Regions from separate parts of the Metapseudomonas otitidis genome, predicted to be linked through region 4. Evidence: riboswitches for the same ligand, from Rfam matches in the RefSeq annotation. Region 4 holds a riboswitch; each other region holds the start of a gene.

Region 1 (6,848 bases), 3.0 Mb from region 4:
CGGCGCACCGGCCTTGGCGGCGGTGGCCAGGGCGGCGGAGACGCCCGGCTGGATCTGCAGGTCCACCTGCTGCCAGGCCGGTTCGCGGGAGTCGTCGAGGGCTTCCAGCACGGCGGCGGCCATGGCGAACACGCCCGGATCACCGGACGACACCACCACCACCCGGCGGCCGCTGGCGGCCAGCTCGAAGGCGTGGCGGGCGCGTTGCAGCTCTTCGCGGTTGTCCGTGCAGTGGGCCACCTGGTCGGTGCGCAGCGGGCCGGCCATGCGGATGTAGGTTTCGTAGCCCAGCAGGTCCTGGGCTTCGTCGAGGGCCTGACGGGTGGCGGGGGTCATGAAGGCCGGGTCGCCGGGGCCGAGGCCGATCACCGTCAGCCGGCCCCGGGCCTGGCCGATGCGGGCCGGGTCCAGGGGCGCGTCGGCGCGGTACAGCTGCAGCGCGCCGAGGCGGGCGACCGGTGCGGGCAGGTCGGTGTCATCGCTGGCGAAGCGCAGCGGCACGCCCAGTTCGGCGGCCGTGGCGGCCAGCCCGGCGTCGCTCATGCGCGCCGGGTCGGCCACCAGGCAGGCCAGGGCCTGGGGGGCCAGGCCGGCCGTGGCGAGGGCGTGGCGGATGGTCTCGGCCGAGGCCTCGCCCTCCACGCGCAGCACCAGCACGCGGGGGTGGATCAGCAGTTCGTCGCGGGCGGCAGGGCGTTGTTCGGGGGTGATGTGCAGGGTCAGCTTGGCGGCGCTGTCGCGGGGCAGGGCGACGGATTCCAGCCAGGGGGCTTCACCGGCCACGTGCAGCGTCTGGCCGCCGAGCAGGTCGGCGACGAAGCGCTTGCCCTGTTCCAGGTCGGCCAGGGCGTAGCCCTCTGGCGGGTCCAGCAGGCAGGTGCCGAAGCGCAGTTCGCCACTGGTGGTGATGGCCGGGGCCACGTCCAGCCAGGCGGCGATCTCGCGGGCCAGGCTGTTGACCCCGCCCAGGCCGCCTAGCAGCGGCACCACGGCGCTACCGTCTTCGGCCAGGGCTAGCACCGGCGGTTCGGCACCCTTGTGGGCGAGCAGCGGTGCGAGGGTGCGGATGACGATGCCGGCGGCGCACAGGGCGATGATCGGGGTGTCGTTGCGGTACAGCTCGCGCAGGGTCTCGCCGAACTCGCTGTAGCGCTCGTCGGCACCGTCGACGCGGCCGGCGAGGCCGAGCACCCGGGCCTGTGGATAAAGCGCCTGGAGTCGACGGGCGACGGCCAGGCCGCCGTTGCCGAGGAGGACGATGGCGGGGGCGTTCATCAGCCCCTCCATTTCTGGCCGGGGACCAGGATCATCGAGAAGTACGGCGAGGCCATCGGGTCCACCTCGTCCAGGGCCACGATGCGCTGGTTGGCCATGGTGGCGCGTTCGACGTAGTGGGCGCGGTCGGCCAGGCCCAGCTCGCCCAGCACGCGACGCACCTTGTCGAAGTTGCGCCCGAGCTTCATCACCACGGCGGCTTCGGCGGTGGCCAGGCGGGCCTTGAGTTCAGCCTCGGGGAGCACCCCGGAGAGCACCGAGAGGCTCTGGTTGCGGTACACCAGCGGCAGGCCGAGCACGGCGGCGCTGCCGAGCATGGAGCAGACGCCGGGCACCACCTCCACCTCGTAGCGGTCGGCCAGGCGGTCGTGCAGGTACATGTAGGAGCCGTAGAAGAACGGGTCGCCTTCGCAGATCACCGCCACGTCGCGGCCGGCGTCGAGGTGCTCGGCCACCTGCTGGGCGGCGGTGTCGTAGAAGTCGCTGATCACCGTTTCATAGGACAGCGGCGGCTCCAGCTTCTCGGTGGTCACCGGGTACACCAGCGGCATGCGCACCTGGGCGTCCGCCAGGTGCTGCTCGATGATGCCGAAGGCGTTGCCGCCCTCGCCGCGATTGGCCTTGGCCTTGGCGACGAAGTAGCCCACTACCTGGGCCGATTGCAGCAGGCGCAGGGCCTTGAGCGTGATCAGTTCCGGATCGCCCGGGCCCACGCCGAGGCCGATCAGCCGTCCCTTGCCGCTCATCACTCCACCTCCGTGGCCAGGGCGTTGACGGCGGCGGCGGCCATGGCGCTGCCGCCGCGACGGCCGCGCACCACCACGTAGGGCACGCCGCGGCTGTCGGCGGCGAGCATGTCCTTGGACTCGGCCGCGCCGACGAAGCCCACCGGGAAGCCGAGGATCAGCGCCGGTTTCGGGGCGCCGGCGTCGAGCATCTCCAGCAGGTAGAACAGCGCGGTGGGGGCGTTGCCGATCACCACCACGCTGCCTTCCAGGTGCGCGCGCCAGTGCTCCAGGGCCACTGCCGAGCGGGTATTGCCCAGTTCGCGGGCCAGCTCCGGCACGCCGGGGTCGTTGAGGGTGCAGATGACCGGGTTGTTGGCCGGCAGGCGGGCGCGGGTGATGCCTTCGGCCACCATGCGCGCATCGCAGAGGATCGGCGCGCCAGTGGCCAGGGCGGCGCGGCCGGCGGCACCTGCTCCGGGGGAGAAGGCCAGGTCCTGCACCACGTCGACCATGCCGCAGGCGTGGATGACGCGCACGGCGAGCTTCTCCAGGTCCGGCGGGATGGCGCTGAGGTCCGCCTCGGCGCGGATGATGGAGAAGGAATGGCGATAGATCTCCTGACCATCGCGGATGTAATCGATCATTCGGTGGAGCTCCAGCTGTCAGGAGTGGCGGCCAGTCGGGCGCTGGCCTGTTCGAGGTCGAGGTCGCTCGCCAGCAGCAGGCCGAAGCCGCTGCGGGCGCGCTGGTAGAGGTCGTAGCGGCCCGGTTCGCGGGCCAGCAGGGTGAAGGGCGCGACGTGGGCGGCGGCGCAGGAGCGCGGGCAGCCGGTCAGGTGCAGCTGCACCCGGGGCGGCAGGTGCGGCGCCAGGGCGAGGGCGTCGGCCTTGGTGTCGGCCAGGCTGCGTGGGCAGCCGCTGGAGCCAGTGCAGGCGATGAGCCGGGCCAGGGGCGCGTCGGGGTCGGTGACCAGGCCCAGGGCGGCGAGGGCGGCGAGGGCGCCGTCGAGATCGCGGGGGGCCGGCAGCAGCACCGATTGCCAGGGGGTGAGGCGCAGGTGGCCGTCGCTCTGCTGGTCCGCCAGGTCGGCCAGGGCCATCAGTTGTTCGGCATCGAGCCGGCCGAGGGGGGCGGCGCCGCCGGCATGCCGGCCAGCCACGGCGCCCAGGTGGCCGAGGGCGCCGGCGGTGTCGCGGCGCCAGTCCGGCACGGCATGCAGGGGCGCGCCGAGGCGGGTTTCCAGCTCCGCCAGCAGGGCGGCGGGGCCGAGGTCGGCCAGCAGGTGGCGCATGCGCGTCTGCTCGGGGCGGGCGCGGTCGAGGAACAGGTGCAGCAACGCCTCCACCAAAGCCGGCACCTGGGCGGCGGGCACGGCGCCCAGGGCGGGGGCGTCGTACGCCTGTTGCGGCGGGCACCCGGCCAGGCCGAAGGCGAAGAGGGCGTCGGCCTGCGGCCCGAGGGCGCAGAGCCAGAGGTCGTGGGGGTGCTCCAGCATGGCCAGGGCTTCGCCGCCGTCCAGCAGCAGGGCGAACTTGGGCGACAGGGCGTGGAAGCGCGGGGTGTCCTGCAGCAGGGCCAGCAGGCGATCGGCCAGGGCGGCGGTCGTCTCGTGGCCGGGCGCCAGGCCCAGCAGCGGGCTGACCATCAGGTTGCGCACGTCGTCGGCACCCGGCGAGGGGGCGCCCAGGTCGGCGGCCAGCAGTGCATCGATCAGCGCCGCTTCGGCACCGATCCTTACCCCGCGGATCTGCAGGTTGGCGCGGTTGGTGGCCTCGATCACGCCGCTGGCGTATTGCCGGGCGGCTGCGGCCACGGCGCGGGCCTGGCGGGCCTGGAGGCGGCCACAGGGCAGCTTGATGCGGCAGATGCCGCCATCGCCGGATTGCACGATGCGCAGCAACCCCGGGCAGGCCGAGGGGCGGACGGTGGCGGCAGCGGATTCGGCCTGTTTCAACGGGTCACCCTGGTTGGCGTCGCGGCGACCGGAATATCCCTAGCCCAGGGACACGTTTGCATCGATACACCCCGCCCGATGCGCTCACACGCGACTGGTTTCACCGGCAGGTCTCCTGGCTGGCAGGTCGTCATCCTCCGCGGCCTTCCCGAGCGCTGCTCAGTGGCCAGGGTGCGTGGACTCGCTGCTTACAGTTGCGGGGGCAGCCACGGTGCGACCGTGTTCCCTCAGTGCCCGGATGGGCACTGGCCAGCGCCTTGTAGGGGCCGGCAACCGATGAAGGGCGCTATTATGCCCGCTTTGCGCGACATGAGGAAAAGGCTGCCTGTCGGAACGGCAAGCGGCTGACACCTCGCTAGAAACGGGAGTTTCCATGCAGCCCTGGCTGACGGTTGTGGGTATCGGTGAGGACGGCTATGCGGGCCTCGGCAAGGCGGCGCGCCATGCGTTGCTGGGGGCCACTGAAGTGGTGGGGGCGCCGCGTCAGTTGGCGCTGCTGCCGCGCTGCGTCCGTGCCGTGCGCACGCCCTGGCCGAGCCCGTTCTCCCTGGAGCCGGTGCTGGCGCGGCGGGGCACGGCCCTGTGCGTGCTGGCCAGTGGCGATCCGATGCTGTTCGGCGTGGGCGCCAGCCTGGCGCGGCAGGTGCCGGCCGGGGAGATGCAGGTGCTGTCGGCGCCTTCGTCCGCAGCCCTGGCGGCGGCACGGCTGGGCTGGCCGCTGCAGGAGGTGACGCTGCTGTCCACCGTGGCGCGGCCCCTGGCGGTGCTCAACGGCCACCTGCACCCCGGCGCGCGGCTGCTGGTGCTGAGCAACGATGGCCGCACCCCGGCGGCCCTGGCGGCGCTGCTGGCCGAGGGCGGCTTCGGCGCCAGTCGCCTCACCGTGCTGGAGCACCTGGGCGGCCCCCTGGAGCGCCGGCTCGACGGCCTGGCCGACGCCTGGAGCGACGTGGCGGTGGCCGACCTCAACCTGGTGGCGGTGGAGGTGGCGGCTGACCCCGGCACCCGCGCGCTGCCGGTCACCTGCGGCCTGCCCGACGACGCCTACCGCCACGACGGCCAGCTCACCAAGCGCGATGTCCGCGCCGTCACCCTGGCCCGCCTGGCGCCGCGCCCCGGCGAGCTGCTGTGGGACGTGGGTGCCGGCTGCGGTTCCATCGGCATCGAGTGGATGCGCGCCCATCCGGCATGCCGCGCCCTGGCCATCGAGGCCAACGCCGGGCGCCAGGCGCACATCCAGCACAACCGCGACGCCCTCGGCGTACCCGGCTTGCAGCTGGTGGCCGGCGAAGCCCCGGCCGCGCTGGAGGGCCTGCCGGTGCCGGATGCCATCTTCATCGGCGGCGGCGTCACCGACCCCGGCGTGCTGGCGCAGTGCTGGGCGCGGCTCAAGCCGGGCGGTCGCCTGGTGGCCAACGCCGTGACCCTGCAGAGCGAGGCGACCCTGGTGGCCTTCCGCGCCGACCACGGCGGCAGCCTGACCCGCATTGCCGTCGCCCAGGCCCAGCCGCTGGGGGACTTCGACACCTGGCGCTCGGCCCTGCCCATCACCCTGCTGGAAGCATTCAAGCCATGAGCCGCCTCCTGCTGCTGGGCGGCGTGACCGAGGCCCTGGCCCTGGCCCGTCGCCTCGGCCCCGCCCATGTGTACAGCCTCGCCGGCCTCGGCAAGGTGCCCCAGGACCTGGCCTGCCAGGTGCGCGTGGGCGGCTTCGGCGGGGCGGATGGGCTGGCGCAGTACCTACGCGAGGAAGGCATCGACCTACTGCTGGACGCCACCCACCCCTATGCCGCGCAGATCAGCCACAACGCCGCCCGCGCCGCCGAACTGGCCGGGGTGCCCTGCTGGGCGCTGCGCCGCCCCGGCTGGCAGGCCGGCCCTGGTGACGATTGGCACGAGGTGGACGACTGGGCCGGCCTGATGGCCGCGCTGGCGCCGTTCCGCCGGCCTTTCTTCACCCTCGGCCGCGAGCCGCTGGAGCACCTGCACAGCGTGCCCGAGCACCAGCACTGGACGGTGCGCTGCCTGCAGGGGCAGGCCCCCGGCGAGCGCTTCGAGGTGATCGGCTCGCGCGGGCCGTTCCACCTGGACGAGGAGCGTGCGCTGTTCGAGCGCCTCGGCACCGACGTGCTGATCAGCAAGAACAGTGGCAGCCAGTCCACCGAGCCCAAGCTGCAGGTGGCCCGTGAGCGCGGCCTGCCGGTGCTCATCCTCAAGCGCCCGGCATTGCCGCCGGTGACCCGCGAATTCGACTCGGTCGAGGCCCTCTGGCAGGCCCTCGGCCCCTACCTGGACACACCATGACCGCCACCGTTTACGCCCGCGTGCTGTTCGCCGGGCCCGACCTCGCCGAGGGCGCCTTCGCCGAGCTGTTCCGCCGCCAACTGGTCGCCCTGCGGGGCGAGGCCGCGCTGGCCGATGTGATCGATACCGGCACCGGCCTCGATGCCCTGCGCGAGGCCGTACAGGCCAGCCCGCGCCCGCTGCTGGTGATCGACCTCGACCCGCAGAGCACGCCGCCGCACCTGGACTGGCTGCGCAGCGAACTCGGCCGGTACCCGGCTCCGGAGCAGCTGTTCGTCGCCAGCCTGCTGGGTCAGTACGACAGCGACCCGGCCGGCGCCGCCTGCGCCCTGGTGGCGCGTACCGAGCTGCACCTGGCCTGCGCCGAGGTGCCGGCGTTGCCGGAGAGCCACGCCTGGTCCTGCATCCCGCCCCATGCCCGGCGCCTGCTGCTGTGCAACGGCCCGCGCTGCACCCGCCGGGGCGCGCTGCCGCTGTGGAAAAAGCTGCGGGAGACCCTCAAGGCCGCCGGTAAGCTGGAATGCGCAGGCGGCGTGCACATCACCCGTACCCAGTGCCAATACCCCTGCGACCTCGGCCCCACCGCC
Region 2 (6,848 bases), 630 kb from region 4:
AAGTTGAATCCCAGGCGCATGGTTCCTCCTTGTCGGGAACCCACGCCGGCGCCAGGCGCCGGCGTGGGTGGGGCTCAGTTCACCCCGAGCGGGGCGCAGCAGGCACCACAGCAGGCACCGGCACGACCGGCGACGGTGAGGGTTTTCTTGCTGGCGATCTTGATGTTCATGGGGTTTCTCCTTGTGGATCAGCAATGAAAGGAACGTCGTTCGACGGCAACGCCGTCAGGGTTGTGAGGTGGAACGGTGGGCGGTTTCTCGGTGCGCAGCCTCCTGGGTGTGGGTGGGTTGGAACCGGTAGCCCGCCGGCCAGGGGTCGGCGTAGCGGGGGTCATGGGGCAGGCTCAGGTCGGTGAGGCTGCCGAGGAAGGCTTCGAGGTCGTCCAGCTCGGCCTCGCTGAGGTCGATGCGGGCGATCAGCCCGCTCTTGTGCGGGTTGCGCCGGCCATCGCCCTTCGCCGGGCCCTCGGGAATGTCGCGGCCGCCGGCCGAGTAGATGCGCAGCACCTCGCGCAGGGTGGCGGCGCTGCCGTCGTGGAAGTAGGGCGCGGTCAGTGCCACGTTGCGCAGGCTGGGGGCGCGGAAGGCGCCCATGTCCTGGGCCTGGGCGGTCAGCTCGAACACGCCCCGGTTGGGGAAGGGGTAGGTGCCCTGGTCGTCCAGGTTGTAGAGCCCGGTGTTGTGGAAGGGCGTTTCCACCTCGCGGGTGCGGGCATGCACCACCTGGTCGTTGAAGTTGAAGCTGCCGTGGCAGTGGTGGCATTCGGCGCGTTCGCCGAAGAACAGCTCCATGCCGCGCTTTTCCGCGGCCGTCAGTTGCAGGCGCCCTTGCAGGTAGCGGTCGTAGCGGCTGTCCACCGCCAGCAGGGTGCGCTCGAAGGCGGCGATGGCGCGGATCACCGAGGCCATGGTGATGGGCTCGGGGCTATCGGGGAACGCCTGGGCGAACAGCGGCGGGTACAGCGGCTCGTCCCGCAGGCGCTGGAGGATGGTGGCGCGGTTGCCGTCGTTCACCCCCATCTCCACCGGGTCGTCGCCGAACAGCGGGCCTTCCATCTGCCGCTCCAGGGACACCACGGCCGGGTTGGCCCAGTTGTAGGTGGCGTTCCAGGCCACGTTGGCCAGGCCCGGTGCGTTGCGGTGGGTGAGGGCGCCGGCGCTGCCGGTGGAGCGCGGCGCGCGGTCGCTGAAGGCCTTGGCCTGCAGGTGGCAGCCGGCGCAGGCGAGGGTGCCGTTGCCGGACAGGCGCGGGTCGTAGAACAGCCGGCGGCCCAGCTCCACCTTGGCGGCGCTCATGGGGTTGTCCGCCGGTACGCGGGGCGCGGGTACGTGGCTGGGCAGTGGCCAGGCCCAGTCCTGCGCCAGGGCGCTGCCGACCAGCCCGAGGCCGGCCAGCAGTGCGGCGAGTCGGCCGATGCGCCGCGTCATGGCCGGGGCACGACGCGCAAGGCCGGAACCTGGCCATCCGGCAGCGGCTGGCCGCTGGCCAGGTCCAGGCCGAGGCGGGCGAACACTGCCGGGCATTCGGGGTCGTCCGGGCCGCTCATGCAGCCCACCGCGCCGCCCTGGTCACGGCCGAGCTGGCTGCCGGCCAGCAGGCTGGACAGGTCCAGCGCCACGGCATCGCGCCGGGGGTCGAAACCGCGCAGGGAGACGGGCACCCGGTTGGCCCGCAGGCAGGCCACCGTTTCGCCGGTGAGCGGGTTGCCGCTGCAGCCGGTGGAGCCCAGGTGCAGGTACCAGCTGGGCGCGCGGGCGCCATCGGCCTTGGCTACGCCGCCTTCGGGGTTGACCTCGACCTTGGCGAACTTGCGCCCGGCCTGCCAGCTCCAGCCCATGGCGGCGATGTCCAGGGGTGGGCCCTGGAGTTCGGTGCTGGTGTGGTTGAGGGCCTCGGGCACGCCGAGGCTGAAGCGCAGGCCGACGTAGTCACCGGCCGGTGCCTGGCCGCGCACCTGGGTGCGGGTGGCCGGGGTGCCGCCCTGGCAGGTGCCGGTGGCGTCCTCGAAGTCCAGCAGGGCGACCTGGCCGTCCTGCCAGTCGTCGTGGTCGAGCACCAGGGGCACGGCCTGGCCGTCGGCGCGGACCAGCGCCACGTCCTGCACGTAGAACCGTGCATCGCGCAGGGTCGAGGAGCGGGCATCAGCGCCCAGCGGGCCCAGGGGCGCACCGCAGCGGGCGGGGTGTCCGTTGGCCAGCAGGGCGAAGTCGATCACCACCGGCTGCGGGCCGCTGGGGGCTTGGGCGGCGCATGCCGAGAGCAGGGCCGTGCCGAGCAGAAGGGGAAAGCGATGAGCGTGCATGGACGGCCTCTCAGAAGCGCGAGCTGAGGGTGAGGTTGACGCTGCGGCCTTCCTCGTAGCTGAAGGTGTTGGCCTGGGTCTGCTGGTAGGTGGCGTAGGCCTGGTCGAACAGGTTGGTCACCCCCAGGTCGACGCGGTACGGGTCGCGCTCCCAGGTCAGGCCGATGTCGTGCAGGGCGTAGCCGTCGCGGCGGCGCAGCAGGGTGTCGTCGTAGTCCTGGGCCTTGACGAACTGCCCGCGGTAGTTGATCGACCATTGCTCGTCGAGGCGGTAGCCCAGGGTCAGGGCCAGCTTGTCCGGCGGTGCGTAGAGGTCGGCGCCGGTCTGGGCGTTGCGCGAGCGCAGCTGGGAGTACCCCAGGCCGACGCTCAGGCGGTCCAGCTCGTAGGCCGCCTCGATCTCGCCACCCTGGCGCTCGGCCCGGGCCACGTTGCGCCGCTGGAACACCTGGCCGACGCCGGCGAAGGGCGCCTGGCGCACGTAGGTGCCGACCACCTGGGAGTCGATCAGGTCGTAGACGTCCTCGTCGAAGCCGGTGGCCTTGAGGCGGAACTGGTCGCCGGCGGCCAGCAGGTCGCTGAAGTCCAGGGTGAAGCCGGCTTCCCAGGTCTTGCTGGTCTCCGGTTCCAGGCCCGGGTTGGGGCGGAAGTTGAACAGCGCCCGGCGGGTGTCCAGGTTGCCGTACATCTCGGTCATGGTCGGCGCGCGGAAGGCTTCGCCGTAGCTGACGAACAGCCCCAGGGGGTCGATGGGCTGATACTTCAGGGCGATCTTCGGCGAGAGGCGGCTGTGGCGGGCGTCGCCCTGGCCGGGGGAGGACAGCCTGTAGTCGTCGTGGCGCAACGCGGCGATCAGGGTCCAGCGGTCGAAGGTCTGCTCGCTCTGGATGAAGCCGCCAAGGGCGCGCAGCTCGCCGTCGGGCAGCACCGAGTTGCCCTGGCCGTTGGAGGTGTTCTCGGCGGTGTCCTTGTAGTAGTCCACGCCGTAGGTGAGGCGCTGCCGGTAGTGCTCGCCCACCTCGAAGGTGCTGGTGTTCTGCAGGCTGCCGCCGTCGGTACGGGTCATGGCCGAGGTGTCGGCCTGGGGCGGTGTCGAGCGGCTGTGGCCGGCGAGGCTGAAGCGGGTGCGGTAGAGGCTCAGCTTGCCGTCCAGCCAGCTGCGGTCGGTGTCGTGGAACGACCAGTTGCCGGTGTACTGCTCCTGCCGGCGGCGGGTGTCCTGGTCGAAGGGGAACACCAGGTTGCCGCCGGGGTTGGTGGGGCCGGTGAAGTCGTCGTCGAAGGTCTGGCGGCTCAGCTCCACCCGGTTCAGTTCGCCCAGGTTGAGGCCGGCCTTGAGCAGGCTGGCGCCCAGGTCGCCGTCGTTGGGGTACTCCGAATCCGCGCCGCCCTTGCCGGTGTGAATGGCGCCGTAGTTGCGGTAGGTGGCACTGGCCAGCACGTCGGCCTGGTCGTTCAGTGCTGCGGCGGTGAGGTGGGTGGAGAAGGCCTCGTTGCCGCTGCGGTAACCCACCTTGGCCTGGCCGCCGTAGCCGCGCTCGGGGTCGACGTAGTCCTCCGCTGCCAGGGTTTCGAAGGCCATCACGCCGCCCAGGCCGCCACTGCCATAGGCCGCCGACATGGGGCCGCGCACCACGTCCACCTGGCGGATGAAGTCGGGGTCGAGCAGCAGCGGGCTGTTCACGCCGCCCTCGTTGTTACGCCGCGCACCGTCCACCGTGAGGATGATGCGTGGCCCCTGCAGACCACGGATGGCGGGGATCTGTGCCGCAGGGCGGGGGCCGCCGCCGAAGTTCACGTTGGGCAGGCTGCGCAGCACGCTGGACAGGCTATCGGCCTGGGCATCCTCGAGGGCCTTGCGGTCCACCGTGGACACCGAGGCCGGCAGGTCGAAGCTGCTGTTGGCGCTGCGGGTGGCGGTGACGGTGGTGCTGTCCAGCACCAGGGTCTTGCCGTCTCCCTGGGCCTGGGCGGCGGCGCAGAGCAGGAGCAGCAGCGGCCAGGCCGTGGCGGGCGAGGGGAGGAAGGCGGAGCGCCAGAACGAAGGGGATGGCATCACGGCCATGGGCGTCGGTCCCTGTTGTTGTCGAGTGGTTCCGGGAACGACCTGTGCCGCATGGCGCCGAGCTGTCCGATCCCTGGATGACTACCGGGCGCCTCATGGCGCCCGCATGCACTTGGCAGGCCTCTGGGGCGCTGCGGGACGGATGCTAGCAAGGGCCCCCGATGCGGCCCGACTGCGACGAGCTGCCACACCCCGGGCGCCCGGAGGCCTGCGGGTGGCGCCTGGCTGGCAGGGGAAAGTCGACTGTGGCGGACTGTCGCAGGCAGGGAGGCGCACGGGGCGCTCGCAGGGGCGCAAAAATTTGCCTTTGCCGCCCGCAGGCCCGCCAGTAAGATGGCCGCCGATGGTTTCCGGGCAACCGCCCGGAGCAACAGGGAACATGGTGCGGCGCAACGCCCAGGCCATGGCTGCCCCCGCAACTGTAAGCAGCGAGCGAAACCCGAAGCACCACTGGCCCCGGCCGGGAAGGTGGGTGGAGCATTGACCTGCGAGCCAGGAGACCTGCCATCCGTAACGGGCACGAGGCCCGACCCCTAGAACTGGTCACCGCGCGGTGGGCGCGGCAAGGAACCGCACATGCATATCGAACCCGGCGTCGTCGAAGGCGCCAAGCTCCTGCTCAGCTATGGCACCGCCGTCACCGCCTTCGGCCTGACCGCCAAGATGGCCTACGACAGCATCCGCACCAACGGCGGCATCAGCGCCCTGGCCCTGCGCAGTTTGATCGCCACGGCCCTGGTGTTCTGCTTCTTCGAGGTGTTCCCGCATCACGCGGTGGGCGTCTCCGAGGTCCACCTGATCCTCGGCTCGACCCTGTTGCTGATGTTCGGCGCCGGCGCGGCCGCCATCGGCCTGGCCGCCGGGCTGCTGGTCCAGGGCCTGTTCTTCGCCCCCTTCGACCTGCCGCAGTACGGCATGAACGTCACCACCCTGCTGGTGCCCCTGTGGGGCATCAGCCTGCTGGCCAACCGCATCATCCCGGCTCGCACCGCCTACGTGGAAACCCGCTACAGCCAGGCCCTGGCGCTGTCCACCGCCTACCAGGGCGGCATCGTCGCCTGGGTGGCCTTCTGGGCCTTCTACGGCCACGGCTTCACCGCCGAGACCCTGGCCTCGGTGAGCACCTTCGGCCTGGCCTACATGAGCGTGATCCTGGTGGAACCGCTGATCGACCTGGGCGTACTGGCCCTGGCCAAGACCCTGTCGCGCTACAGCCAGGGCCCTCTGTTTAACGTCCGCCTGCACCACGCCGCGGCCTGATCCGACACACCTGCCGCCCGGCTGCAATGGACGGGCGGCCTCGTCATTACCCTTCGAATCTGTCCTGTTTCCGTCGCCCAAGTTTCACATGGCTGTGAATGTGACGACTTTCCGACGCCTCGCAACATCCAAGTTCGCCAGTAAACGGCGGCACATGACAACTTCCCCGGATTAATCCCATCGCTCACAACTTGGCCAACTTCCAAGTTTCGTCCGGCTCAATACGAAATTTTCCCTCGAACTGCTGAAAGCCCCGCCGCGTGTGGGCTTGGCGCACTCCTTGACAAAAGTCCGGCGCCATTGAATCGACCTCGCAAAGCACGGCAGTTAGCGCGCTACTTGCCGACTAAGTTCATTCGAAAAATGGAGATTGGCAGTCCGGAAATGTAGGTTCTCTGCAAAAAATACGGCTGTTAGCATGAAAACTGCACGACGCGGATAAGTCTCGACGAGTTTCGAAGTTGGTGAAGATGCTGGATGACTTGGCTTTATTCGTGCAGATCGTACGGGCAGGGAGCTTCGCAAAAGCAAGCAGGGTACTAGGGATACCTGCCAATACCCTCAGCCGCCGCCTGATGAGCCTGGAACGCAGTCTCGGCACGGCCCTTTTTCTCCGCTCCACCCGGTTGCTGCGCTGCACGGCCGATGGGGAGCGGCTCTACCAGAAATGCAAGACGAGCATCGACCACCTGGGCAACGCCCTGGCCACCTTGCGTGACGACGCCCAGGGCATCGTCGGCCAGGTGCGCATCCAGGTGCCCACGGGTTTTTTCGAATGCCAGGAGAACGGCTTCTTCAGCCAGCTCCTGCGCCAGCACCCGGGGCTGGAACTGGACGTGGTGGTGGCGGACCACGAGCCGGACCTGGTGCTGGACGGGCTGGACCTGCTGTTCTTCCTCGGTGAGCTGAAGAACGACGCCTACGTGGTACGCAAGCTGTTCGACCTGGAGCTGGGTCTCTACGCCAGCCCCGGCTACCTGGCCATGCACGGCGTGCCGGAGCGGGTGGAGGACCTGGCCGAACATGCCTGCCTGCACCTGAAGAACGTCCAAAGCTGCGAGTTGCATTCGAGCTGCGGCCGCCGGACCTATCGCCTGCGCCCTAACGGGCGGCTGGCGACCACGTCCAGCTCGGCCCTGCTCAATGCAGCGATCAACGATTCGGGCATCGCCCTGCTGTCCACCCTGGCCGCGGAATGGCGCAAGGAGCAGCTGGTGCGC
Region 3 (6,848 bases), 2.9 Mb from region 4:
CACGCGCTGGCTGCCGGCCTGCCACACCGGGCGTACGCCCAGCAGGGCCATGGCCTGGGCGATGTCGTCGCCGCCGGTGCGCATGGTGGCGGTGCCCCAGACGGACAGGCCGAGCTGGCGCAGGTGGTCGCCTTCGTCCTGCAGGTGGCGCTCCAGCAGCAGGCTGGCGGACTGGAAGCCCAGGCGCCAGGCGGTGGGCGTGGGCAGGTTGCGCACGTCCACGGTGAAGAAGTTGCGCCCGGTGGGCAGCACGTCGAGGCGCCCGCGGCTGGGGGCGCCGCTGGGGCCGGGGGGCACGAAGCGCCCGTCGAGGGCGGCCAGCACGCCGCCGATTTCCGCTGCGCCACAGGCGTCCAGGGCGGGGGCGATCACCTGCCGCAGGTTGTGGATAACCGCGTCGCTGGCGGGGCCGATGGCTTCGGCGGCCGGGTTGGCGATCAGCTGGCGGGCCAGCAGCTCCAGGCGCTCGCGGGTGTCGCCGTTGCTGCGCCAGGGCGCGTCGTCGACGCCCTGGAGCACGGCGGGGCGCGGCCCTTCCCAGGGTTCGGCCCAGGCCAGGTCGAGCGGGTCGCGGTCGAGCGCCAGGTCGCGGGCGAGGGCGCGCAGCAGGCTGGCGTTGCCGCCCTTGCCGTCGGCACGGGGGATGCGCACCAGGGACAGCAGGGTGTCGTCGCGCAGGCCCGCCACGGGGGATTCACCGAACACGTGCAGGCCGTCGCGGATCTGCGATTCCTTGAGGTCGCAGAGGTAGGCGTCCAGCTGCGGCAGCCAGCTGTCGGCGTCGTCGTTGAGGCTGAGCCCCAGCTCGCGGTCGAGGGCGGTGGCCCTGACCAGTTCGAGGATTTCGCCGCGCAGCTGCACGGCCCGGCGGGGGTCGAGCAGGGAGGCGTCGTAGTACTCGTCGGCCAGGCGCTCCAGGTCGCGCAGCGGGCCGTAGGTTTCGGCGCGGGTCAGCGGCGGCATCAGGTGGTCGATGATCACCGCCTGGGCGCGGCGCTTGGCCTGGGCGCCTTCGCCGGGGTCGTTGACGATGAAGGGGTAGATGTTCGGCAGCGGCCCCATCACCGCGTCCGGCCAGCATTCGGCGGACAGGCCGACACCCTTGCCGGGCAGCCATTCGAGGTTGCCGTGCTTGCCGACGTGCACCAGCGCATCGGCGCCGAACACCTCGCGCAGCCAGAAATAAAAGGCCAGGTAGCCGTGGGGCGGTACCAGCGACGGGTCGTGGTAGATGGCCGCCGGGTCCAACTGGTAGCCCCGCGCCGGCTGGATGCCGACGAAGGCGAGGCCGAAGCGCAGGCCGGCGATCATCATCCGTCCGCTGCGGAACATCGGGTCCTGTTGCGGCTCGCCCCAGCGCTCCGTCACCGCCCGCTGGTTGGCTTCGGGGAGGCGGGAGAAGCAGGCGAGGTAGTCGTCCAGGGCCAGGCTCTGGGCGCAGGGGCGGGCGTCGAGGTTGTCGAGGTCGTTGCTGACGCCGCCCAGCAGGCTGTGGATGAGGGCGGTGCCGCTCTCCGGCAGGCCGGCCACGGGGTAACCCCGGGCCTCCAGGGCGCGGAGGATATTCAGCGCGCCGGCCGGGGTGTCCAGGCCCACGCCGTTGCCGATGCGGCCGTCACGGGTGGGGTAGTTGGCGAGGATCAGCGCCACGCGCTTGTCGGCGTTGGCCTTGCGCGCCAGCAGCAGCCAGCGCCGCGCCAGTTCGGCGACGAAGTCCATGCGCTCGACATGGGGCAGGTAGCAGACCACGTCGCTCTGGCTGCGCTCGCTGCGCCAGGCCAGGCCTTTGAAGCTGATGGCGCGGGTGATGAGGCGGCCGTCCAGCTCCGGCAGGGCGACGTGCATGGCCAGGTCACGGGGGCCCAGGCCCTGGGCGTTGGCCTCCCACTGGGGCTGGTTGTCCAGGCTGCAGATGGCCTGGAACACCGGCACGTCGCGGCGGAACGGGCGCAGGCTGGGGGCCTCCGGCGAGGACTGGGCGAAGCCGGTGGTGTTGATGATCAGCTCGACGCCGGCCTCGTCCAGCCAGTCTTCGAGGGTGGCCAGGCAGGCGGCCTCCTTGAGGCTGGCCACGGCGATGGGCAGGGGGTTGAGGCCCTGGGCGGCGAGGCGTTCGCAGAAGGTGTCGAGGAAGCCGGTGTTCGCCGCCTGCAGGTGGGTGCGGTAGAACACCAGCGCCACCACGGGCTGCTCGGGTTGCCAGTCGGCGCGCCAGTGGGCGAGCCCGGCGTTGGGCTGGCGCGGGTGGTAGACCGCGACGCGGGGCAGCGCCCTGGGCTCCTCCCAGGGCATCGCGTGGCCCAGGCAGCGGCTGGCGAGGCAGGCGAACAGCTGCCGGGCGTTGTCCAGCCCGCCCTGGCGCAGGTAGTGCCAGTAGCGCTCGGCATCCTCTGTGGGAACGGTGCAGAGCCGTGCCAGCTCGGGATCGGGGCGGTCGTCTCCGGGCACCAGGATCAGCGTGGCGCCGCGCTCGGCCAGCGCCACCAGTTGCTCGATGCCGTAGCGCCAGTAGCCGACGCCGCCGTGCACGGAGATGAGGATGACCTTGGCGTGCTGCAGCACCTCGTCGACGTAGAGGTCCACCGAGGCGTGGTTCTGCAGCTGCATCGGGTTGGCCAGGCGCAGGCTCGGGTAGTCCTCCGGCAGCGTGCGGGCGGCCTCGGCCAGCAGCGCCAGGTGCGAGTCGCCGCTGCAGAGGATGACCAGCTCGGCGGGCGTCTGGGCCAGATGGGCGATGCCATCGTCGGGGACGAAGCCGCCGGGCTGGGTGCGCAACAGGTGCATGGCTCGGGCCTCGGCTCGGTGGAGCGGCCCTCTCCCGGGGGAGAGGCGCCGGTTCGGTGGTTACGCCAGGGCGGTGCGCAGTTCGTTGGCGATGGTGGCCTGGTCCAGCTCCTGGCCGATCACCACCAGGCGGGTGGCGCGGGGCTCGTCGCTGCGCCAGGCGCGGTCGAAGTGCTTGTCGAAGCGCTTGCCGACGCCCTGCACCAGCAGGCGCATGGGCTTGCCGGTGACGGCGACGAAGCCCTTGATGCGCAGGATGGCGTGGCGTTCCACCAACTGGCCGAGGGCCGCGAGCAGGGCGCGCTCGTCCACTTCCGGGAGGTCGACGTGGAAGGAGTCGAACTCGTCGTGGTCGTGGTCCTCGTGTTCTTCGTGGTCGTGGTGGGTGGGGCGGCTGTCGATGTGCAGCTCGGCTTCGGCGTTCAGGCCCAGCAGCACGTCCAGCGGAAGCTTGCCGGAGGCGGCCTCGACCACCTTCACCGCCGGCGGCAGCTCTTCGCTGACTTCGGCGCGTACGGCGGCCAGGGCGTCGGCATCCAGCAGGTCGGTCTTGTTGAGGATCACCAGGTCGGCGCTGGCCAGCTGGTCTTCGAAGAGTTCGTGCAGGGGCGATTCGTGGTCGAGGTTCGGGTCCTGCTTGCGCTGCTCGTCCACCTGGTCGGGGAAGGCGGCGAAGGTGCCGGCGGCGACGGCGGGGCTGTCCACCACGGTGATCACCGCGTCCACGGTGCAGGCATTGCGGATCTCGGGCCACTGGAAGGCCTGCACCAGGGGCTTGGGCAGGGCCAGGCCGGAGGTCTCGATGAGGATCTGGTCGAGGTCGCCACGGCGCGCCACCAGTTCGCGCATGACCGGGAAGAACTCTTCCTGCACGGTGCAGCACAGGCAGCCGTTGGCCAGTTCGAAGACGCGGCCCACGGCCTCTTCCTCGCTGCAGCCGATGCTGCATTGCTTGAGGATGTCGCCGTCGATGCCCAGCTCGCCGAATTCGTTGACGATCACCGCGATGCGGCGACCCTGGGCGTTGTCCAGCATGTGGCGGAGGAGGGTGGTCTTACCGGCACCGAGGAAGCCGGTGACGATGGTGACGGGGAGCTTGGCCAGGGTTTTCATGCGCGCCTCTCAGGTGCTCTGTGGCGGGCATGACGAATGCAGCGGGCCGGGCCCACTGGAGGTATTCGCCACCGGATCACCCCGCCCGGTTGTCTGGAAATTCGCCGAGGCAGGTCTCCTGGCTCGCAGCCTGGCGCGGGGCGCCGCCGGGTCCGCCTTCCCGCCCGTGGGCAGTGGCTGTGGACAGGGCATCAGCTGCTTACAGTTGCGGGGGCAGCCGTGGCTTGGACCACGTTCCCTCTTAGCTCCAGCGCTCGCTGGAGAACCTCGAAAGGACGGAAGGCTACGCAGGGCCCGGGCGGCGGTCAATCGCGTTGGTTGACGCCTCGTCGGGCCCGTGCTGTCCTTGCGCGGATTTTTCCCGCCCGGTCGCCTGCCACGCCATGAACCCCGCTGCTCCTTCCCTGACGCCGCCTTCGCTGGTGGCCGGTTTCGGCTGCCGCCAGGGCTGCACGGCGGCGGAGCTGGGGGCCTTGCTGGATGCCTGCCTGGCCGAGGCCGGGGTGCCGCCGGCGCGCCTGGCGGCGTTGGCGACCCGCGAGGACCGCGCCCTGGAGCTAGGCCTGCAGGCGCTGGCGGCGGAGCGCAACCTGCCGTTGCAGGGCGTTTCCCCCGAGGCGCTGAACGCCCTGGAGGCGCGCCTGAGCCAGCCGTCCGAGCGGGTCCGCGCCCTGGCCGGCAGTGCGGGGGTGGCCGAGGCGGCGGCCCTGGCGCTGGCCGATCGGCTGGGGCAGGGGCCTTCGCACCTGCTGCTCGACAAACGCCGCAGTGCTCGCGCGACCTGCGCGTTGGCCTGCATCCACCTGGAGGCTGAACGGCCATGACGGTCTATTTCATTGGCGCCGGTCCGGGCGATCCGGAACTCATCACGGTGAAGGGGCAGCGGCTGATCCACCGCTGCCCGGTGATCCTCTATGCCGGCTCGCTGGTGCCGGAGGCGGTGCTGGAGGGGCACCAGGCGCAGCAGGTGGTGAACACCGCCGAGCTGCACCTGGAGCAGATCGTTGCGCTGCTGGCCGAGGCCCATGCCCGGGGCCAGGACGTGGCGCGGGTGCATTCGGGCGATCCGTCGCTGTATGGCGCCATCGGCGAGCAGATCCGCCACCTGCGCGAGCGTGGCATTCCCTACGAGATCGTGCCGGGCGTTACTGCCACGGCGGCCTGTGCGGCCCTGCTGGGCTGCGAGCTGACGCTGCCGGAGGTGTCGCAGACGCTGATCCTCACCCGCCACGCCAGCAAGACGCGGATGCCCGAGGGCGAGTCCCTGGGGGACCTGGCCCGTCACCGGGCGACCCTGGCGATCCACCTGGGGGTGAGCCGGATCGAGGAAATCGTCGCCGAACTGCTGCCGCACTACGGGCCGGCCTGCCCGGTGGCGGTGATCCACCGCGCCAGCTGGCCGGACCAGGCCCAGGTCACCGGCACCCTCGCCGACATCGCCGAGAAGGTGCGGGCCGTGGGCTTTCGCCGGACGGCGCTGATCCTGGTGGGGGAGGTGCTGGCGGCCGAGGGCTTTGCCGACTCGTCGCTGTACCGCGCCGGGCATGCGCACCTGTACCGGCCGGGCGAGTGACGGCTCGGTCGCGAGAGGATCGCTGCATATCGCTGAGTGTTGCCTGCCGGATGCCGGCTTTTTCGCCTGCGTTCGCCTTGCCCGCCCCGATCCGCCCGGGCTTTTCGGCGGGCCTGTAGTGACGTACCGCTGTGAAACCCGCAGAATGCAGCCTTTCCGGCCTTTGGCCGGCCCGTCCGTATGACTTCGGCCTTGAGCGACCTGACTCCTTATGCGAATGCGCTTGATGCTGCTGGGCGGTGGCAATGCCCTTGGACAGGCGCTGATTCGCCTGGGTGCCGAGGATGATGTGGGGTTCCTCGCCCCGCGCCCGCCCGAGCAGGGTTGGGACGCCGCCAGCCTGACGCAGTTGCTCGACGACACCCGCCCCGACGCGGTGGTGAACCTCGCCTACTACTTCGACTGGTTCCAGGCCGAAGACGTGAGCGCTGAGCGCTTCGCGGCCCAGGAGCGGTCGGTGGAGCGCCTCGCCGAGCTGTGCCAGCACCACAACATCGTGCTGCTGCAGCCTTCCAGCTACCGGGTCTTCGATGGCGCCCGCGCCACGGCCTACAGCGAGAAGGACGAGACCATTCCCCTGAGCCTGCGTGGCCAGTCCCTCTGGCGCATCGAGCAGAGCGTTCGCGCCCTGTGCCCGCGCCATGTGCTGCTGCGCTTCGGCTGGCTGCTGGACGACAGCCGCGAAGGCACCCTGGGCCGCTTCCTGGTCCGCGCCGAGCGGGACGACGAGATCTGCCTGGCGGACGACCGCCGTGGCAACCCGACCCCGGCCGACGATGCCGCGCGGGTCATGCTGGCGGTGCTCAAGCAGCTGGACTGCGCCGCGCCGCTGTGGGGCACCTACCACTACGGCGCCCACGAGGCGACCACCACCCTGGCCCTGGGCCAGGCGGTGCTCACCGAGGCACGCGCCCTGCACCCGCTGAAGGTGCAGGACATCACCCCGCAGGCCCACGCGGCCCGCCCCGACGCGGCGGACGAACCGCAGCACGCCGTGCTGGCCTGCAAGAAGATCTTCCACACCTTCGGCATCAAGCCGCGCGCCTGGCGTGCGGCCCTGCCGGCCCTGCTGGACCGCTACTACCGACATGGCTGATCCCATCCTCATCACCGGCGGCGCCGGCTTCATCGGTTCGCACCTGGCGGACCAGTTGCTGGCCCGCGGGCACGCCGTGCGCGTGCTGGACAACCTCTCCACCGGCAAGCCCGGCAACCTGGCACTGGACAACCCGCACCTGGAGCTGATCGAGGGCGACGTGGCCGATGCGGCGGTGGTCGCGCGTGCCATGGCCGGCTGCAAGGCGGTGGCGCACCTGGCCGCCGTGGCCTCGGTACAGGCTTCGGTGGATGACCCGGTGGCGACCCACCAGGCCAACTT
Region 4 (6,848 bases):
GCGAACGACAGGATGGTGCCCAGGGTCGCCCCCAGGTAGGTGGCCATGAACGGCCGGGCGATGCCCACCTCCACCGGCAGGTAGCGGGAATAGTCCGAGGTGTAGGGCGAGAAGCTGATCTGCCAGATGATCCCCAGCGACAGGGTCGCGATCCAGCCGGCAAGGTTGAAGCCGCCACGGGTGAAGAAATCCGCCGGCAGGTCATGGGCAAAGATGTAGGCGAAGCCGGCCAGCAACGCCGAGCCCATCACCCAGGTACCGATGCGGTTGAGGGTGTGGATGAAGCGGTAGCCGATCACCCCGATGGCGGTGGCGCTCAGCGCACCGATCAGGATGCTGGCCGGCACCGGGACCGACGGGGCGATACCGACGATGGACTTGCCCGCCAGGACGATGTTGGAAATGAAGAAGCCGACGTAGATCAGCGCGGCGAAGAACACGATCAGCAGGGCCCCGTAGCGCCCGAACTGGCCGCGGCTCTGCACCATCTGCGGAATCCCCAGCTGCGGCCCCTGGGCCGAGGCCAGGGCGATCACCACGCCACCGATCAGGTGCCCGAGGACGACCGCGAGCATCCCCCAGAACAGGTTGAGGTGGAACACCTGGACCACCATGGCGCCGGTAACGATGGGCAACGGCGCGATGTTGGTGCTGAACCACAGGGTGAACAGATCGCGCGCCTTCCCGTGGCGCTCCGCAAGGGGGACGTAGTCCACCGTGTGGTTTTCGATCAGGGGGTCTTGCCGGGACATCTGGGACATGGAAATGAACTCGAGTTTGTCTGTTCTTATCGTTGTTTGAAGCCAAACCGGAGGCGCTCTGCGTCGCCCCTCAGATGAACACCATATTATGGTATTCCAAACTTTTGACAAGCCTGAGCCGCTTTTCTACGACGCATCTGATCCGCCATCCTGACGCAACGCCAGGTCCCGCCGCCAGAGCCAAAGCCCCGTTATTCGAGGCTTTCCGACGAAAGTAGAAAGCCGGCGGGGCGCCCATGAAAGCGCTTGCAAATTGCGTATTACGGTATACCATCAGACCTAATTGATTCAGCCTGCCGTACACCACCGAGGTTCCACCGATGATCGATGCCGCCCTCTACAAGAAAGCCATGGCCTCCTTCCCGTCCGGGGTCACCGTGATCACCACCCTGGATGACGACGGACAGGTGGTCGGCCTCACCGCCAGCGCCTTCAGCTCGCTGTCCATGGACCCGGCCCTGGTGCTGTTCTGCCCCAACTACAGCTCCGACTCCTACCCGGTGCTGATCCGCAACAAGCGCTTCGCCATCCACGTCCTGTCCGACGCCCAGCAGAAGGAAGCCTATGCCTTCGCCCGCAAAGGCAAGGACAAGGCGCAAGGCATCGAATGGACCCTGAGCGAACGGGGCAACCCGCTGCTGGCCGGCGCCAGCGCGATCATCGAGTGCGAACTGTGGCGGGAGTACGAAGGCGGCGACCACGCCATCATGGTGGGCGCCGTGAAGAACCTGGTCCTGCCCCAGGAAGAGGCCGCCCCCCTGCTCTATTGCCACGGCAAGATGGGTGCCCTCCCCGCCCTGGCCTGACACCTGACTACCGTGCGTTCTTCAGCCCCCGCCATGGGGGCTTTTTTTCGGCTATGCCCGACTCTTCCACTGCCACGCTCGAGCACCTGCCACCACCTGGCGCTCTCTATAAGAGCGCACGACGAAATCGGCCCTGGCTCAGAGGGTGAGGCGGGGAATATGCCCCTTCAGGAGGCCGAGCGCAGTCGTTGTGCAGGGGAGCGAGCGGCATGGATGCCGCGAGAGGCGCGCCAGGCCATGGATGGCCCATCGCGCCGGCCCCTGGAGCAACGATGGAGCGAGGGAAGTCCCGCGCAGCGGGACCCGGATGTAGGGGCGAGCCTTTTTGGTTTCTTTTTTGTGGGCGGCATTCCGACGATTGAAAAAAGAAACTTGTAAGTTGTTCCACACCTGCTTCAGACCGCCAGAAACTAGATCTCCAGATCGTGGGCGAGCGAGGGTCGGAGCAGGTTCTTCTTGATTAACCCGAACGGTTGCCTGAGCTCAAAGCTCGTTTCTGCAAGTCAGGGTGAGAGAGGAATGCCATGAACCAAGAACTCCTCGTTGTCGGAATCGATATCTCGAAGAACTTTCTCGATGTCTTCGTCAGTGGCAGCGCCACGCTCCAGCGCTATGCCAACGACGCTTCAGGTAGGGCCCAACTGGCCACCGATATGCTGGCCTTGGCACCCAACCTCATCGTGGCTGAGGCAACGGGTGGCCTGGAGCGTCTCCTGATTGCGGAGCTGGCTGCACAGCAATTGCCGTTGGTACTGGCCAATCCAAGGCAGGTCCGTGACTTTGCCAAGGCATCGGGCCAACTGGCCAAGACTGACGCGTTGGATGCTCGGGTTCTCGCCACATTCGGGATTGCCATTCGTCCCACCGTACGGCCGCTACCCGAGGAGCAAGCGCTCGAACTGGCGGATCTAGTTGGGCGTCGGCGTCAATTGGTCGACATGATGGTCGCCGAGAAGCTGCGCTTGCAGCAGGCAGCAGGCAAGGCCTTGCGGCGTGACATCAAGCTGCATATCCAGTGGCTGGAAAAGCGCCTCAGAGCCAGCGATGCAGGGTTGAATGATGCCATTCAAAAATCAGAGATCTGGCGGGCCAAGGATGACTTGCTGGCTGAAGTGAAAGGTATTGGGCCCGTATGTCGAATCACGTTGCTGGCTCTACTACCAGAGCTGGGCCACCTGAACCGCAAGCAGATTGCGGCATTGGTGGGTGTCGCGCCCTTCAACCGGGACAGCGGCTACTACCGGGGTACCCGGCGAGTTTGGGGTGGGCGATCCGAAGTCAGGAAGGTGCTCTACATGGCCACGCTGTCGGCCATTCGCAGCCGCAACGAGGTCGTGCACAGCTTCTATCGGAGACTAAAAGAACAGGGGAAACCCGGCAAAGTAGCGGTCGTCGCCTGCATGCGGAAACTGCTCACCATCCTCAATGCGATGCTCCGTGATCAGGCACATTTCAGGCCTCAAGTGGCTTGACGCTGAACACGGTTGCTCGCCCGGCAAGGCGAAACAGGTGACATCAATAGAACTCGATAATCAGCAACACGCTTTTGGGCATAGCTTTTCAGACGGTGCCCTGCCCAGGCATCTCTCGACAGCCCCCCGGCAATGGCCGTTGCTCAGGCCGGCTTCCGCCACACGCTCGCCAGCCAGGGCTGCTGCTCGCGGGGCAGCCCCGCCGGCCGGTAATAGTGCTCCAGCGCCTGGAAGCCCGCCGCCTCCAGCAACTCACGCCAGCGCGCGTAGTCGTGCCAGGCGCCGTAGCGCTGGCCGTTCCAGCCCTCCTCGTTCTGCCCCCGTGGATTGGAGCTGAACAACACGCCACCCGGCCGCAGGGTGGCGTGCAACTGGCCGAGTACACGCGGCAACTCCTGCAGCGGCACGTGGAACAGGCTGGCATTGGCGAACACCCCATCGAAGCGCTCGGCGGGCAGCTCCAGCGCCAGGAAGTTCTGCTGCCAAACCTCGCAACCGGCATCGGTGCGGGCCATTTCGACGAAGCGCGCCGTACCGTCCAGCCCCACCGGGCGATGGCCGAGGCGGCGGAAGGTCTGCAGGTCGCGCCCCGGGCCGCAGCCGAAGTCGAGGATGTCGAACGGCCCGCCCGGCCCCAGATGGCGCAGCAGCGCCTCGATGTTCTGGCTCACGTCGTGGTCGCGGGTGCCCTCGCGGAAGCCCTCGGCATTGCGCTGGTAGTCATCCAGGGTGATGGCGCTGATGGCATCGAGATCGTGGGGTTCCAGGCTCATGGGGCCTCCGGGCAGTGAACGGCGGCGGGCATTCTACCGGCTGCGATGGGAACGGCCATGGCCGGCCGACAGGGCGAATGATTCCCGACAACGGTTGACGCCACCCCGTGCCAGTGGTCAGATGCGCGCCGTTCCAGGTGCCTCACGCCGCCGCGCGTGAGGTGAAACGGGAAGCCGGTGCGTCCATCAGGACCAGTCCGGCGCTGCCCCCGCAACGGTAAGCGAGCGCTGCATTCGGTACGCCACTGTGCCCACGGCATGGGAAGGCGAATGCGGCGTGATCCTCGCAAGCCCGGAGACCGGCCTGGAGCATCGATAGGCAAACCCGCGGTGGGCGGGCACGGGCCGGTTTCTCGCACGGGTGCACGCGCCCGCGCGCGCCTTTGCATTCCCTCCGGGCTCCATTCATTCCTGACGTGATAGGAACGACATGTCCCGTACCTTCAGCTCCAACGCTCCGGCGAGCGCCGCCTTCGGCCTGCTCGCGCTATCCATTTCCTTCTCCCTGCACGCCGAAGACGGCACCCTGGCGCTACCGGCCACCGCCGTCACCGACCAGGCGGACGACACCGCCATCCGCCTCGACACGCCCGTGCCCGCCGGCTCGCGCCTGGGCCTGTCCGCCCTGGAAACCCCGGCCAGCACCAGCGCCATCAGCGGTGACGAGGTGCGCGCACGCAACAACGCCACCGTGCAGGACGCCGTGACCCGCAGCCCCGGCATCACCCACATCGGCACCCCCGGCAACGGCGGCACCGCCCTCTCGGCCCGGGGCTTCACCGGCCACGCCTCGGTGATGCAGCTGTACGACGGCACGCGCTTCTACACCGGCATGGGCACCACCACCTTCCCCACCGACCCGTGGATGGTCGAGCGCATCGACGTGATCCGTGGCCCGGCCTCGGTGCTCTACGGCGAAGGCGCCACCGGCGCGGTGATCAACGTGGTGCCGAAGAAGCCTTTCGACGGCGAGATCCGCAACCGCCTGCGCCTGGGCTACGGCTCCGACGACCGCCAGCAGATGGCCCTGGACAGCGGCGGCTCGCTCACCGACACCCTCAGCTACCGCCTCAACCTCAACCGCGAGGCCAGCCACGGCTGGATCGACCGGGGCGACTCGAAGAACCTCGGCCTCAGCGCCGCCCTGCGCTGGCAGGCCAGCGACGCCCTGGCCTTCACCCTCGCCCACGACCAGGGCGACCTGCAGCCGATGAACTATTTCGGCACGCCGCTGATCGACGGCCACCTGCGGGACAGCCTGAAAGACAAGAACTACAACCTGCACAACGCCGAGCTGCACTACAACGACCAGTGGACCCGGCTCGTCACCGACTGGACGCCCAGCGAAGGCTTCAGCGCCAGCAACCAGCTCTACCACATCAAGAGCCGCCGCTACTGGCGCAACGCCGAGGCCTACACCTGGGACGCCGGCCGGGGCCAGCTGAAGCGCGCCGAGCAGCTGCGCATCAAGCACGAGCAGGAGCAGATCGGCGACCGCCAGACCTTCACCTTCGACCACTCACTGTTCGGCCTCGACAGCCGCACGCTGGTCGGCGGCGAGTTCAACCGCATCCGCTTCGACCTGCTGAACAACGCGCCCTACACCGACATCGACGGCGACTACGTCGACCCGTGGAACCCCGCCCCCGGCTACTTCCAGAGCGCCTCGGCCTACCGCCCGCACTCGCGCAGCGAAACCCACACCGCCGCCCTGTTCGCCGAGAACCGCACCCAACTGAGCGAGCGCTGGTCCGTGGTCACCGGCCTGCGTCGCGACCAGAACCACATCGACCGCACCGATCTTCCCAACGAGAACCGCGCACAACCATTGCGCAGCGACCGCAGCATCCAGGGCGGCAACTGGCGCGCCGGCCTGGTGTTCGCCGCCACCCCGCAGCTGTCCTTCTACGGCCAGTACTCCACCAGCGAGGACGGCGTCAGCAACCTCATCACCCTCAATTCTGGCCAGCAGAATATGGACCTGACCGAGTCGAAGCAGACCGAGTTCGGCCTCAAGCAGCAGTTCTGGGACGGGCGCGGCGAGTGGACCCTGGCCGCCTACCACATCGTCAAGAAGAAGTTGCTCTCCCGCGAATCAGCAAAAGGTCAGGCCCAGCAGATCGGCCAGCAGTCCTCCGACGGCCTGGAGGCGACCCTGGAACTGGCTCTGGAGCAGGGCTGGCACGTCTCGGCCAACGCCTCGCTGCTGCGCGCCGAGTACGACGAATTCAATGAGGCCAAGGACGATCTTCTCGTCTCCCGGTCCGGCAACCGCCCCACCGACGTGCCACGGCGCACCGCCAACCTCTGGGTCAGCAAGGCGCTCGGCCATGACCTGGACGCTGGCCTCGGCGCGCGCTACGTCGACGCCCGTTACGCCGACGCCGCCAACACCGTCAAAGTACCCGGCTACACCGTGCTCGACGCCAACCTCGGCTGGCAGGTGCTGCCCGACACGCGCCTGGGGCTGGAGCTGAACAACCTGCTGGACCGCCGCTACGCCGTCACCCAGCAGAACGGCGGCCAGCAGTGGCTGCTGGGCCAGCCGCGCTCGTTCTTCGTCACCGCCGACTACAGCTTCTGAGGGTTACGCCATGTCCCGCCTGAACCTCCATGACCTGCGCTGGGCCCCTGACGGCGCCCTCGCCGGCTGGTCCCTGGACGGCATCGGGCTGGACGTGGCGGAAGGCGAGTTCGTCGGCCTCATCGGCCCCAACGGCAGCGGCAAGAGCAGCCTGCTGCGCTGCATCTACCGCGCCGCCCGCCCCCACGGCGGCACGGTGCGGGTGGACGACGAGGACATCTGGCGCCAGCCGCCGCGCTGGTGCGCACAGCGGGTCGCCGTGGTGCTGCAGGAGTTCCCCAGCGACTTCGGCCTCAGCGTCGCCGAGGTCGCCGCCATGGGCCGCTCGCCCCACCAGGGGCCGTTCGACGGCGACACCGCCGCCGACCGCGCCCGGGTCGGCGAAGCGCTGCGCCAGGTGGCCCTGGAGGCCCACCGCGACACCCCGTTCGCCCGGCTCTCCGGCGGCGAAA

Evidence for each region. Region 4 has a riboswitch for cobalamin ahead of PotMrB4_RS17480 (TonB-dependent receptor). Riboswitches for the same ligand answer to the same signal wherever they lie in the genome.
Region 1: linked by a shared signal. The riboswitch ahead of cobG (precorrin-3B synthase) and the one ahead of PotMrB4_RS17480 (TonB-dependent receptor) in region 4 are both predicted to bind cobalamin.
Region 2: linked by a shared signal. The riboswitch ahead of PotMrB4_RS14605 (energy-coupling factor ABC transporter permease) and the one ahead of PotMrB4_RS17480 (TonB-dependent receptor) in region 4 are both predicted to bind cobalamin.
Region 3: linked by a shared signal. The riboswitch ahead of cobW (cobalamin biosynthesis protein CobW) and the one ahead of PotMrB4_RS17480 (TonB-dependent receptor) in region 4 are both predicted to bind cobalamin.

The regions. Positions count from the first base shown of each region.
Region 1 covers NZ_AP022642.1:857,557-864,404, forward strand. The annotation lists gene cobJ (precorrin-3B C(17)-methyltransferase) at 1-1,275, opposite strand, end outside; gene PotMrB4_RS04050 (precorrin-2 C(20)-methyltransferase) at 1,275-2,021, opposite strand; gene PotMrB4_RS04055 (precorrin-8X methylmutase) at 2,021-2,647, opposite strand; gene cobG (precorrin-3B synthase) at 2,644-3,957, opposite strand; cobalamin riboswitch at 4,046-4,250, opposite strand; gene cbiE (precorrin-6y C5,15-methyltransferase (decarboxylating) subunit CbiE) at 4,331-5,533, shown strand; gene PotMrB4_RS04070 (cobalt-precorrin-6A reductase) at 5,530-6,261, shown strand; gene PotMrB4_RS04075 ((2Fe-2S) ferredoxin domain-containing protein) at 6,258-6,848, shown strand, end outside.
Region 2 covers NZ_AP022642.1:3,186,945-3,193,792, reverse strand. The annotation lists gene mbnB (methanobactin biosynthesis protein MbnB) at 1-20, opposite strand, end outside; gene mbnA (methanobactin) at 75-170, opposite strand; gene PotMrB4_RS14620 (methanobactin export MATE transporter MbnM) at 226-1,428, opposite strand; gene PotMrB4_RS14615 (MbnP family copper-binding protein) at 1,425-2,303, opposite strand; gene PotMrB4_RS14610 (TonB-dependent hemoglobin/transferrin/lactoferrin family receptor) at 2,314-4,368, opposite strand; cobalamin riboswitch at 4,696-4,891, shown strand; gene PotMrB4_RS14605 (energy-coupling factor ABC transporter permease) at 4,945-5,628, shown strand; gene PotMrB4_RS14600 (LysR family transcriptional regulator) at 6,099-6,848, shown strand, end outside.
Region 3 covers NZ_AP022642.1:874,686-881,533, forward strand. The annotation lists gene cobN (cobaltochelatase subunit CobN) at 1-2,784, opposite strand, end outside; gene cobW (cobalamin biosynthesis protein CobW) at 2,845-3,897, opposite strand; cobalamin riboswitch at 3,989-4,182, opposite strand; gene PotMrB4_RS04140 (cobalamin biosynthesis protein) at 4,281-4,721, shown strand; gene cobM (precorrin-4 C(11)-methyltransferase) at 4,718-5,470, shown strand; gene PotMrB4_RS04150 (sugar nucleotide-binding protein) at 5,682-6,566, shown strand; gene PotMrB4_RS04155 (NAD-dependent epimerase/dehydratase family protein) at 6,559-6,848, shown strand, end outside.
Region 4 covers NZ_AP022642.1:3,818,641-3,825,488, forward strand. The annotation lists gene PotMrB4_RS17460 (purine-cytosine permease family protein) at 1-761, opposite strand, end outside; gene PotMrB4_RS17465 (flavin reductase family protein) at 1,082-1,567, shown strand; gene PotMrB4_RS17470 (IS110 family RNA-guided transposase) at 2,092-3,039, shown strand; gene PotMrB4_RS17475 (class I SAM-dependent methyltransferase) at 3,183-3,812, opposite strand; cobalamin riboswitch at 3,931-4,134, shown strand; gene PotMrB4_RS17480 (TonB-dependent receptor) at 4,243-6,396, shown strand; gene PotMrB4_RS17485 (ABC transporter ATP-binding protein) at 6,407-6,848, shown strand, end outside.